Regions from separate parts of the Shewanella sp. T24-MNA-CIBAN-0130 genome, predicted to be linked through region 2. Evidence: predicted binding sites of a transcription regulator. Region 2 holds the regulator's gene; each other region holds the start of a gene.
The links. Region 2 encodes MetJ, which represses methionine synthesis genes. Its sites were predicted from a motif close to TAGACGTCTAGACGTCTA; they were not measured.
Positions count from the first base shown of each region.

Region 1: metE (5-methyltetrahydropteroyltriglutamate--homocysteine S-methyltransferase) is a predicted target of MetJ. The motif match lies at 1,854-1,871, and genes of this name have one in related genera.
Region 3: metK (methionine adenosyltransferase) is a predicted target of MetJ. The motif match lies at 1,331-1,348, and genes of this name have one in related genera.
Region 4: metH (methionine synthase) is a predicted target of MetJ. The motif match lies at 1,111-1,128, and genes of this name have one in related genera.

Region 1 covers NZ_JBEOPP010000004.1:67,552-70,770, forward strand. The annotation lists gene metE (5-methyltetrahydropteroyltriglutamate--homocysteine S-methyltransferase) at 1-1,790, opposite strand, end outside; gene AAEZ02_RS02785 (LysR family transcriptional regulator) at 1,944-2,849, shown strand; gene AAEZ02_RS02790 (HDOD domain-containing protein) at 2,829-3,219, opposite strand, start outside.
Region 2 covers NZ_JBEOPP010000003.1:44,442-47,660, forward strand. The annotation lists gene AAEZ02_RS01950 (c-type cytochrome) at 1-197, opposite strand, end outside; gene AAEZ02_RS01955 (sulfite exporter TauE/SafE family protein) at 515-1,261, opposite strand; gene metJ (met regulon transcriptional regulator MetJ) at 1,337-1,651, opposite strand; gene metB (cystathionine gamma-synthase) at 1,861-3,030, shown strand; gene AAEZ02_RS01970 (bifunctional aspartate kinase/homoserine dehydrogenase II) at 3,183-3,219, shown strand, end outside.
Region 3 covers NZ_JBEOPP010000041.1:33,684-36,902, forward strand. The annotation lists gene tkt (transketolase) at 1-605, opposite strand, end outside; gene metK (methionine adenosyltransferase) at 1,379-2,530, shown strand; gene AAEZ02_RS15465 (GNAT family N-acetyltransferase) at 2,664-3,219, shown strand, end outside.
Region 4 covers NZ_JBEOPP010000004.1:12,318-15,536, forward strand. The annotation lists gene AAEZ02_RS02565 (TetR/AcrR family transcriptional regulator) at 1-440, opposite strand, end outside; gene metH (methionine synthase) at 1,303-3,219, shown strand, end outside.

The sequences.
Region 1 (3,219 bases), on a different contig from region 2:
AAATCGACCACTTCGTCACGTACTGCTAATGCAAGTTGGTTGGCAATATCTTTACGAGGAATATCTTCACGAGCGAACGACCAATGTAAAATGGTCACCGGACCCGTTAGCATGCCTTTAACGGGCTTGTCGGTTAAGCTTTGCGCATAGGTAGCCCAGTCGACCGTCATTGGTTTTGGACGAGACACATCGCCATAAATTAACGGTGGCTTAACGCAACGAGAACCATAACTTTGCACCCAACCAAATTGAGTAAACCCAACACCGTCTAATTGTTCACCAAAATACTCCACCATGTCATTACGCTCAGCTTCGCCGTGGACTAGCACGTCGAGACCCAATTTAAGTTGACGAGAAATGGTGTCTTGAGTAACTTGCTCAAGCTGTGATCGGTAATCATTGTCATTGATTTCGCCTTTACGCCAGCGACTGCGTAACCCCCGAATGGCTGGCGTTTGCGGAAATGAACCTATGGTGGTTGTGGGTAATAATGGCAGCGCTAACTTTTGTTGTTGGGCAATGATACGGCGGGCAAATGGACTGTCACGTTCAAAATCATCAGCGGTTAACTGCGACACACGTTCAACAACCTGTTGATTAGCTGCTGCAGCTTTTGCCAAGCGGCGTTGCTGGCAACGATCAATAATCGCTTGGCTAGTTGCTGAACCTTGCCCAACGATTAATTGATAAATTTCGTTAAGTTCAAATAATTTTTGTTTCGCAAAAGCTAATTGGCCAAGTAATGGCGTAATTAATTGGCTTTCAACCTCGACATCCACAGGACAATGCAACAATGAACATGAAGGTGCAATCCACAAACGATCGCCTAACCTGGTCGCTAATTCGGTCACTTTATCAGCAATCAAATCAACATCAGCAGCCCACACATTGCGACCATTAACCACCCCAATAGAAAGTACCTGTTGACTAGAAAGCGCATTAACAAACACATCAAGCTGTTCTGGCGCGCTGACTAAATCAAGATGTAGCCCCTCAACCGGTAATGCACTCACCAATGCTTGATGATGGGCAATAGAACCGTAATAACTGGCGAGTAAAATATTTAAAGATGCTGGCTTTTGTTGCGCTAACGTTTGATAACTTTGACGAATAGCTTGCTGCCACTCATCGGTTAAGTCTGCCGCTAATACCGGTTCATCAAATTGCACCCAACTCACACCTTGGGCTGCAAAACGAGACAAAATTTGCTGATAAGCAACCAGTAACGGCGGTAATAACACCAACTTATTAAACTCAGTGAGGCTTTTAGATAAGTATAAATACGTCACTGGACCGAGCAGCACAGGTTTTGCTTGATGACCTAATTGCTGCGCTTCTGTAACATCATCAAACAGTTGGTCGTAGGCTATTTCGAACGCTTGATCAGCGCTCAATTCTGGCACTTGATAATGGTAGTTAGTATTAAAAAACTTGGTCATTTCTGCCGCACACGCATGTTGGCCGGTTTGCGAACGGCCACGAGCCACGCGAAATAAGGTGTCAATATCGACAGGGGCTTGGCTGCCATCAGCTTGAGTGACCCGATGACGAGCGGGGATCACATTTAAGGTCGCACTCAGGGTTAACACTTGGTCATAATAAGCAAAATCCCCTACAGGCAGTAATTCAACACCTGCATCTGCTTGCCACTGCCAATGGGTGCGTTTTAATTCACAGGCAACGTTTTTCAACTCCGTTAATGTGGCTTCACTGCGCCAATAGCGCTCTAAAGCAAACTTCAATTCACGCTGACGTCCTATGCGAGGAAATCCTAAACTTGAAATTTTCATACTGCTTGCCTTTTCGTTAAGCAAAAATTTATACCATTTATGCAGAAAACCTGCATAGGCGTCTGGACGTCTAGAAGTTTATTGTGTTATTCTGTTGTCAAGCAATCGAATTGATTTCATCAAATAGTTGAGCAAGATTCATGTGGAGAGAAAATGATAGAGCTTAGACACCTTCGTACCCTGATGGCGTTAAAAGAAAGTGGCAGTTTAGCGGGTGCGGCTAAAAAACGGTTTGTCACCCAGTCGGCGCTTTCTCATCAAATAAAAGAGTTAGAGACACGGATTAACTCAAGTATTTTTGTTCGTAAGAGTAAGCCGTTAACCTTTACTCATGAAGGCTCACGTCTGCTAAATTTAGCGGAAGAAATCTTACCGAAAGTGATTGCAACCGAGTCGGATCTTAAACGCGGTTTAGAGGGTGAAAGCCAACAGCTTAAGCTCGGCATTGAATGCCATAGTTGTTTTCGTTGGTTAATGCCTGTTATTGAGCAATTTAAACAACATGCGCCAGCGGCTCAAATTGATATTTCAAGTCGGCATTTATTTGATTCACTCAATGCATTGCAGACGGGGAGTTTAGACATAGTGCTAACCTCAGATCCAGTGCCGGGACACAGTGTCGCTTACCAGCATCTATTTGATTTTGAAGTTAAATTAATTGTAGCCAGTGATAACACCTTAGCGGCACAAGCGTTTGTAACGCCAGCCCAATTGGCAAAGCAAACCTTAATTAGTTACCCCGTGCCGTTAGCGCGCTTAGATATATACAAACACTTTTTAGAGCCCGCGGGTATTGAACCTGGCGAGCAAAAGCAATGTGATTTAACCTCAATGCTATTGCAGCGTGTTGCCTGTAATGACGGCATAGCAACCCTGCCAACTTGGTCTATCAGAGAAAGTCAGGGGCTGAATCTTACTGCGGTTAAATTAGGGGCAGAAGGACTAAAGCGTCCATTGTTTGGTGCTTATCGCCGCGATGCCACTAATGCAAATTTAATCCAAAAGTGGCTCGAACTTGTAGCAAATGAAGGCATAATACTACAGCGGGTTGATCAGTAATTGTCGTTTAGATAACACGCGTCGAAGCACAAGTCCTGGAGAATCAGGGTTTTGTGTTTGGCGTAAGTTATGGGCAATTAAAAATTCATCGCGTAAATCATCATCCAAACCTAATGACTCAAATGCATCAAGTGATAACTGTTGTTGTTGCTTATCAATCAGTGATTTTATTACTGTCAATGATACGGGCCGAGATAACTCAGCATTTAAATAAGCAAAAGCCGTTAGCGCAATCACCTGACCAAACACACTAAATAGTGCTAATGTTTGCATTTCATCCGCATCAATTTTAGTTCCAACACCGATTTTATTATCTTCACGTAACTGTACTATACAATCCATCGCGATCATTTCATTTAAGGCCCAATAG
Region 2 (3,219 bases):
CGATCCCACTGGCTCATGGTTTTTGTCATTGGAGTGAGTTCTACGCCTTCACTATTGACACTGTGGCACGCTTTACATTCTTTTTTGTACAGGTGTTTGCCTTTTTTAGGGTTACCACCATCGGCTGCCATTACTTGGCTACCGAGTGATAATGCAATGGCGATTGCGATACCAACTTTAACGTATGTGTTCATCATTTTATCCTCTATAGAGCTTTTTTATGGTTGAAGCATTAGCAACATGTGATCATTTCTTTGCTGTAAAGAATGTTACCTAAAAATAGGTATTGTTAATTTGAAGTAGATCATATTCATGAGAAAAATCTAATTGAAAAAAAGTTAATTGAAAGAAATCTAATGAACAACTGTGATGCAGATCTATTGTGCAGAGGATAAAATTTTGTTAGGTAACATGGTACTAGGTAGTGATAGATGTTCGGCCACATATAAGAATGTGTTGTTGTTTATGTCTGAATCGTATGCGATAAAAAAAAAGGGCTGTTAATAGGCAGAGATTAATTAGCAGAGATTAATGTGTTGACCGACATGATGACCAATATTGTTGCGCTAATGCTACATAATATTAATGTCGCCATACGGGTTTTTTCTTTATCGATGCGGCCAATTAATCGGCCAGCGACAAGGTAGCCCGCAATCACTGAAGGCAATAACAACAGTGATAACCATAAGTGCTTGAGCTCAACTAAGCCAACAACAGCTAGAATAGCTAGCGCAATTAATGAGCTAAAGACAAAGAAGGCTGATAATGCGGCTCGAAATTGACTGGCATCTTTGCCTGCAAGCAATATAGCCATTGGTGGACCTCCAATGGCAGCGATATTAGCAAATATGCCCGAAAATACCCCGGCGATAAATAAACTGCTGCGATTTATTGGTGCGGTAACGCGATAGGTACTCAGGATCACGGCAATAAACACAATAGCCGCAATAATTAAGCCTAATATGGGTTGGGGCGCAAACAATAATAATCCAGCACCTAAGAATCCCCCAGGAATACGGCCTAATAGCGCATATTGCAGACCATTAAACTGTAAGTGTCCGCGCTCTCGAAAAAGTGTCATGGCAGAGATAGCAAAACCCATGGCAATAATGGGCACTGGGACTAATTGAGGATTAACAATGTACAGCAGCGGGCTGGCAACAACGGCTAACCCAAAACCAATTAAGCTTTGGGTTAGTGCGCCAAAAAACACGATAACTGATGCCAGTATCAAGGTTGTTGGATCGATAAATGGCATCATAAATTCTCGTTAACAACATCACTGCTTCTTAAAAGGGCAGTTTAACAGTTTGTGAGGTAATCACTAACCAGTGAATTATTCGAGCTCTTCCCACTCGATCCCCATATCATCCATTAATTTTTTCGCTTCACTTGGAATGCTGTCAGGTTGATCTTTTGATAAATCAATATCATAAGGCAAAGGTTGACCTGTGTACGCATGCAAAAATGCTTCGCACAGCAGTTCACTGTTGGTTGCATGACGCAGATTGTTTATCTGGCGTCTGGTACGCTCATCTGTCAGTATTTTTAGTACTTTTAGAGGTATAGAAACTGTTATCTTTTTTACTTGTTCACTTTTTTTGCCGTGTTCGGCATATGGGCTGATATATTCGCCATTCCATTCAGTCATTAACTTACCCTTAACGATAAATACGGTGCAGATTTTAAACCGTTACACTCTCTAGTCAAATTATTGCGAATATTTAATCTCGATGCAAATAGATTTCTTGATGTTTAGACGTCTAAGCGTCTATTTTTGTTGACGGATGAAGATCTCTTCGGTAGATTTAGACGTCTAGACATCTCTTTGTGTGTTTGTGACATTTTTAGGAGTCAATTATGACTAAGCATCAAAGCGCCACATTGGCCGTTCGCCAGGGTATTGAAACAGACACACAGCATGGCGCCATAGTGCCCCCAATTTATTTATCAACCAATTATTCCTTCGATGGTCACAACAATCCGCGCGAGTTTGATTACAGCCGATCGGGTAATCCGACCCGCTGTATTTTAGGTGAAGCGCTGGCCAAACTTGAGCAAGGCGCTACAGGTGTAGTGACCTGTACTGGCATGGCCGCCATTACCTTAGTGACTAGCTTACTTGGTCCAGATGATTTATTAGTGGTGCCGCATGATTGTTATGGTGGTAGTTATCGCCTATTTACGCATTTGGCTAAAAAAGGTCAATTTAAGTTGTTGGTTGTTGATCAAACTGATGCACAAGCATTGAACCAAGCCATTGCCCAAAAACCGAAAATGGTCTGGTTAGAAACGCCATCGAATCCACTGCTGCGGGTGGTCGATATTAGTGCTATTAGCCGAGCCTGCCATGACGTCGGTGCGTTAGTGGCGGTAGATAACACCTTTTTATCGCCAATATTACAACAACCCTTGTTATTGGGTGCTGACATCGTTATTCACTCAACCACTAAATACATTAATGGTCACAGTGATGTGGTGGGTGGCGCTGTGGTGGCTAAAGATGCTGAAGTGGGTGAATTATTGCATTGGTGGTCAAATACGTTAGGGTTAACGGGATCTGCTTTTGACAGTTACTTAACCTTGCGTGGCTTGCGCACTTTAGCGGTGCGAATTCGTGAGCATCAGCGTAATGCGCAAAAAATTGTTGCGTTATTGAGTGCCAGTGCTGTGGTGTCCAAGGTGTATTATCCGGGATTAAAAGACCATCCTGGTCACGACATTGCGGCAAAACAACAACAAGGCTTTGGCGCGATGTTAAGCTTTGAGTTGTTCGGTGGTGAAGCTGAAGTGGAGGCATTTTTACAGGCATTATCCCTGTTTAGTATTGCGGAAAGTTTAGGCGGAGTGGAAAGCTTAGTCGCTGTTCCGGCCACGATGACCCACAGAGCTATGGACCCACAAGCAAGGAAAGAGGCTGGTATTAAAGAGACTTTATTGAGATTATCGGTTGGCATTGAAGATGCTGAGGACCTTGTGGCCGACATTAAAGCTGGCTTAGCTGCTGTTAACGCGATTAAATCAGCTTAATTTGGCTTAAATTAGCTTAATTCGAGTTTAAGTTAGCTGTGGTTTTGCCCAAATTAAGTAAAATAGTAAAAATATGCACTTGCAACACTATTCATTTCAAAATAGAAGTCTAGCAGTCGCAACACAAGTCGTAGTTGTTTAAGGAGTCAGTAATGGCGCGAAGTCATTTACACAAGTTTGGTGGTTCAA
Region 3 (3,219 bases), on a different contig from region 2:
GGCGTATCGTCGGTAAACCAACCTTCAACATGACCATCGATAGAAATACCGTTGTCATCCCAAAATGCCACTAACTTACCAAGACCCAATGTGCCCGCTAATGAACTGGCTTCGTGAGAAATACCTTCCATTAAACAACCATCGCCTAAGAAACAGTAGGTAAAGTGATCAACAATCTCGTGGCCTGGGCGATTAAACTGAGCCGCTAAGGTTTTTTCAGCAATTGCCATACCAACAGCATTACTGAGCCCCGCGCCTAAAGGACCGGTTGTGGTTTCAATGCCAGGGGTGTAACCATATTCTGGATGACCAGGGGTTTTTGAATGTAATTGACGGAATTGTTTTAGCTCTTCAATTGGCAATTCATAACCCGATAAATGCAGTAAAGAGTATATAAGCATAGAGCCATGACCGTTTGATAGTACAAAACGATCGCGATCGACCCAGTTAGGATTAGTTGGATTGTGCTTTAGAAAATCATTCCATAGCACTTCGGCAATATCAGCCATACCCATAGGGGCACCTGGATGACCAGAATTGGCTTTTTGAACCGCATCCATACTTAGGGCGCGAATGGCGTTAGCGAGTACTTTACGAGATGACATGCTCTCTCCTGCTTGTTTGTGAGTAGCTGACAATTGTGAAGTCATATTTTCCCCTACTAGGCGATGTGACGCAAATTAAAATTTCTCACATTGCATATTTATACCCAAACGACCTCGAAAGACAGGATTGTGCATGTCCAGAATTGACCCAGTTCAAGGGTCTAGGAATAGAGCGCCTGCGGCTGCTAGGAGCGGACTCTGTCCTACTAGGGACAGCTTCAGAAACGATAACAAGAGATAACAAGCGAACGCTGCGCTCACGGATAGAGCGGTCTAGCACCTAGGCTCGTGGCTTATCATCTCTTGATATCGCTCGTCACCGCTTGTCATCTCAGGAATAGGGACCGCTTCGCTGCTAAGATTTTATAGCATCAAGCAGCGAAGCGACCTAGTACCTAGCCATATGCTCAAATACCAATGAAGGGCATTGATGAGCTAAGTCATTATTTATTGACAGTCAAGCTTGAAAACAGCGCCATATCAGTCAAACATAACCTTATATCGCCATTTAAAGCCTAATAATCAACCCTGATATTGTTCAATTTTTGGCACTAAAGTGATTATAAAAAACCATAAAAACATCTAAAATTATTTATAATCAATTAGTTAATTAGCAACGAAGCTAAAAATAGTTATTTTGAATATAAAATATTCATGCATCACTGCACAATTATAAAGTTAAATTCGTATAGGGGGGGTGTTATCAGATTCGATTTCGACTAAAATAGACGTCTAGACGTATATTCAAATGCAACCAACGAGATTTTCCTATTATGGCAAAGCACTTGTTTACCTCTGAGTCTGTCTCAGAAGGTCATCCAGATAAAATCGCCGATCAGATTTCTGATGCGGTATTAGACGCAATACTTGAGCAAGATCCAAAAGCTCGTGTTGCGTGCGAAACATATGTTAAAACCGGTATGGTATTAGTGGGCGGCGAAGTCACCACTTCTGCTTGGGTAGATATTGAAGAAATTACCCGTAAAACCGTGCGCGAAATCGGTTACACCAATTCGGATATGGGTTTTGATGCAGATTCATGTGCTGTACTGAACGCCATTGGCAAACAGTCACCAGACATTAATCAAGGTGTTGATCGCTCAGATCCGGCTGAACAAGGCGCGGGTGACCAGGGCTTAATGTTTGGCTATGCCAGCAATGAAACCGATGTATTGATGCCTGCACCTATCACTTACGCGCACAAATTAGTTAAGCGTCAGTCTGAAGTGCGTAAAGATGGCACCCTACCTTGGTTACGCCCAGATGCGAAAAGCCAAGTAACGTTTGCCTATGACGATGGCAAAATCATCGGTATCGATGCGATTGTATTGTCAACGCAACATCGTGAAGACGTGAAACAAGCTGATTTGATTGAAGCGGTAATGGAAACCATCATCAAGCCTGTATTACCGGCACAATGGTTAAATAAAGACACTAAATACTTTATTAATCCTACCGGTCGCTTTGTAATTGGTGGACCTGTTGGTGATTGTGGTTTAACCGGACGTAAGATTATCGTAGATACTTACGGCGGAATGGCCCGTCATGGCGGCGGAGCATTCTCTGGTAAAGACCCATCTAAAGTAGATCGAAGTGCCGCTTACGCTGCACGTTATGTGGCTAAAAACATTGTTGCGGCTGGCCTTGCTGATCGCTGTGAACTTCAAGTGTCTTACGCCATTGGTGTGGCAGAGCCAACATCTATCAGTATTGAAACATTCGGTACCGGTAAAGTGTCTGAAGAAGTGTTAATCAAATTGATTCGTCAACACTTTGAGTTACGTCCATATGGCTTAACGGCAATGCTAGATTTGGCACGTCCAATCTACCAACAAACCGCTGCTTATGGTCATTTCGGTCGCGATATATTCCCTTGGGAAGCGACAGATAAAGCTGAAATCCTTCGGGCTGATGCTGGGCTATAATGAAGAAACGCATATCGTCTTAGCCTAGCGACTTTAGGCTAAGCAAAACGATATCAAAAATAAAACCGCCATTGGCGGTTTTATTTTATCTGATTTATTAGACTATTATTTGATCTCACAAATGGCTCACGTTATGTATCACCCCACTTGGCTAGACACAAAGATAACGGCAAACCACCAGCCATCTGTTGCGACTAAATCCATTGCGGTTAACCCAAGAGCAACTAATCCGACTGCGATTGAACTCACGGCTATCAAGCACTGTGCCAGTAAACTTTCTGCTATAAAAGCGTGGTCTGCACTCAAATTATTTTATCGTCAGCATATGCCTTATGCTCGATTAGCCCAAAAAGAAGCGGTTGCAGTGATTCATCACCTACACTCTTCTGGCACAGATAGCACAGACTTAAATCAGCAAACAATCGTTGCCGCAATAAGAATTAAACCGATAGGCCAATATCAATTGATAAGTGGATTATTAGTCCATCCTCACTATCGTGGCCAACAACTTTCAAGTCAGTTATTGCAATTTATCGCGCCCAAATTAACGAGTAGACATTGCTTCTTATTTGCCCACCCCTGGTTAATTGGCTTATATCAACGGCAGCACTTTATGGTGATAGACCCGAGTGCGTTTGCTAGGTTACCGGCAGAGATAATGCAGTTATATCATCGATATCACAGTGAGC
Region 4 (3,219 bases), on a different contig from region 2:
AGTTTATCAAACATCATGATGTCATCCACATTGACAATTTCGTTAAACACCTTGGTTATCTCTTTATTTTCGGGAATACTTTGATCTAGGCCTGCCAGACGGAAAATTAATCTTGGGAAATGGGGATGCGCTGACATCACTTGATAGTAGGTCTGCATCAAGCTTGCCGGGCCATGGGCTTGTTTTTCTTTATTCACCTTGTAGAGCTCTTGTTTCACTGGCGCCGCAGTCTCTCGCAACATCGCGATAAACAGATTTTGTTTAGAGCCAAAGTAATAGCGAATAAGCCCAGGATCAGTGCCTGCAAGCGCCGCGACATCACGAACGGTAACCTGAGAGTAGTCACGTTCGACAAAAAGAGATCTTGCCGCCTGAATAAGCTTATCGCGATTTTGGGTCTCTCCACTGGGGCGTCCCACTTTATTCTTGCTATCAGGCATACAGAATTCCTCAGTTAAAGAATTATTTTAAGAGCAGAGCACATTAATTGGCAGTGAAATAATTCCACAAAATCAGCGATAACGAAGAATACAGCTATTAACAAGTTGTTAAATATGAATAAAAAACTATAACAGCATGAGTATAACCCTTTATGTTTAGCGGGGAGGTGATTTGGTTAATGCTTTAGAACCTTTGTATAACCATGTAGGGTTTTTATCTCAGTTTTTTATCTAGTGCCTTCTGGCAGAAGACGGTATCTGTCATTAAACGTTTCTCCCTATGCTGCAATATTGGCTACATCGTAGACTTTGCCGCTTTCCAAGCTTGTGATAAAAATTGGCAATATGTTGCTGAAACAGCTTGAGTTACGCCCTATAACTCAACTCGGTTTTAAAGCCATAGTATGTTGTCATTTGGATGCTCAAGTGTTCGGCCTCATTGGGCTTGTCATCCTCAACCTGTTTGACGACAAGCAGCCTGAAGCAATCGAATAAGATAATAAACATATATTGATAATAAATTTCTATTAAACATAGGCTTAGATCAATAAAAAACACCTACTATTATGTTGATTGGTTGAACATTTCTGCGGCTAACTGACGTCCCCCATCGCTTAACCCAAGTAGAAGTTAAATCAGCCTTGCTCTGGCGGTGAAAACTCGCGTAGTATAGACGTCTATACGTTTATATGTCCAAAAGGCTATCTTAAAAGGTAATCATTTAGAAGATGCGCATTGTAAGCAGCAATTGTAATCAACAGTTGTACACAGAAATGATGTTATCGCCCTATTATTGTAAAAATAAGGGTATGCTTATCTCAATCAAGGTATCAAGCAACATAGTGATAAAAAGGTAACTGTTATGGCTAAATCGACTTCTTACAGTCAAACACTTGAACAACTTAATGCATTGTTAGCGCAGCGAATTGTGATTTTAGATGGCGCCATGGGCACCATGATCCAAGACCATAAGTTGGAAGAAGAAGATTATCGTGGTGAGCGCTTTAAAGATTGGCATTGCGATGTTAAAGGCAACAATGACTTATTAGTACTCAGCCAAGCGCAAATCATTAAAGATATTCATACTCAGTACCTATTGAACGGTGCCGACATTATTGAAACCAATACCTTTAACGCTACCACCATTGCTATGGCCGACTACGACATGCAGTCACTGGCCGCCGAAATTAACTTAGCCGGTGCCAGAATTGCCCGCCAAGCTGCCGACGAAGTAGCTGCGCAAACAGGCTTGCCACGTTACGTTGCCGGCGTATTAGGGCCAACTAACCGCACCTGTTCTATCAGCCCAGACGTGAACGACCCAGGGTTTCGTAATGTCAGCTTTGATCAACTCGTCGAAGCCTATGTCGAATCGACCAGCGCCTTAATCGAAGGCGGCGCCGATATCATTATGGTTGAAACCATTTTTGATACCTTAAACGCCAAAGCCGCCCTATTTGCGATTGAAAAAGTATTTGATCAACTTGGCGATCGCTTACCCGTTATGATCTCCGGCACCATCACCGACGCATCGGGCCGCACCTTAACCGGCCAAACTACCGAAGCGTTTTATAACTCACTGCGCCACATTAAGCCGTTATCCATTGGCCTTAACTGCGCCCTTGGGCCAAAAGAGCTGCGTCCTTACGTTGAAGAATTGTCACGTATTGCCGAGTGTTATGTTTCCGCCCATCCAAATGCGGGCTTACCCAACGAGTTTGGCGGCTACGATGAAACCCCAGAAGAGATGGCTGAAGTCATCAACCAATGGGCCCAAGAAGGCATGCTCAATATTGTCGGCGGTTGTTGCGGTAGCACCCCCGCCCACATTAATGCCATTCGTGAAGCAGTACTCAGACATGAACCAAGACACATTCCAGACATTCCTGTGGCGTGTCGGTTGTCGGGGTTAGAGCCACTGACCATCGATAAAAACTCGCTATTCGTCAACGTCGGCGAGCGCGCCAACGTGACAGGCTCAGCCAAGTTTTTACGCTTAATTAAGCAAGAAAAGTTTGAAGAAGCCCTCGATGTGGTGCGCGAGCAAGTCGAAAACGGCGCCCAAATTATCGACGTCAACATGGACGAAGGCATGCTCGATGGCGTGGCTTCCATGGCGAAGTTTTTAAACTTAATTGCCTCTGAGCCAGATATCTCCCGCGTGCCGATCATGATCGACTCGTCTAAATGGGAAGTGATTGAAGCGGGCCTTAAATGCGTCCAAGGCAAGTCCATTGTTAACTCGATTTCGATGAAAGAAGGTGAAGCCAAATTTATCGAGCAAGCCACCTTAGTGAAACGCTATGGCGCCGCCGCCATTATAATGGCCTTTGACGAAGACGGCCAAGCCGACACGCGTGAACGTAAAACCCAAATCTGTACCCGTGCTTACCGTATTTTGGTTGATGTGGTCGGCTTTCCACCAGAAGATATTATTTTCGACCCCAACATCTTCGCCATTGCCACCGGTATTGATGAACACGACAACTATGCTGTCGACTTTATCGAAGCCATTAAAGACATCAAAACCACCTTGCCACATGCAATGATCTCCGGTGGTGTGTCTAACGTGTCATTCTCGTTTAGGGGTAACAACCCAGTACGTGAAGCGATTCATGCGGTATTTTTATACCATGCTATTCAAGCCGGCATGGACATGGGCATTGTCAACGCGGGTCAGTTAACCATATACGATGATATAGATCCCGAGCTTAAAAAACGGGTTGAAAACGTAGTACAAAACTTACCTTGCCCGGTTGCCGACTCAAGCAACACCGAA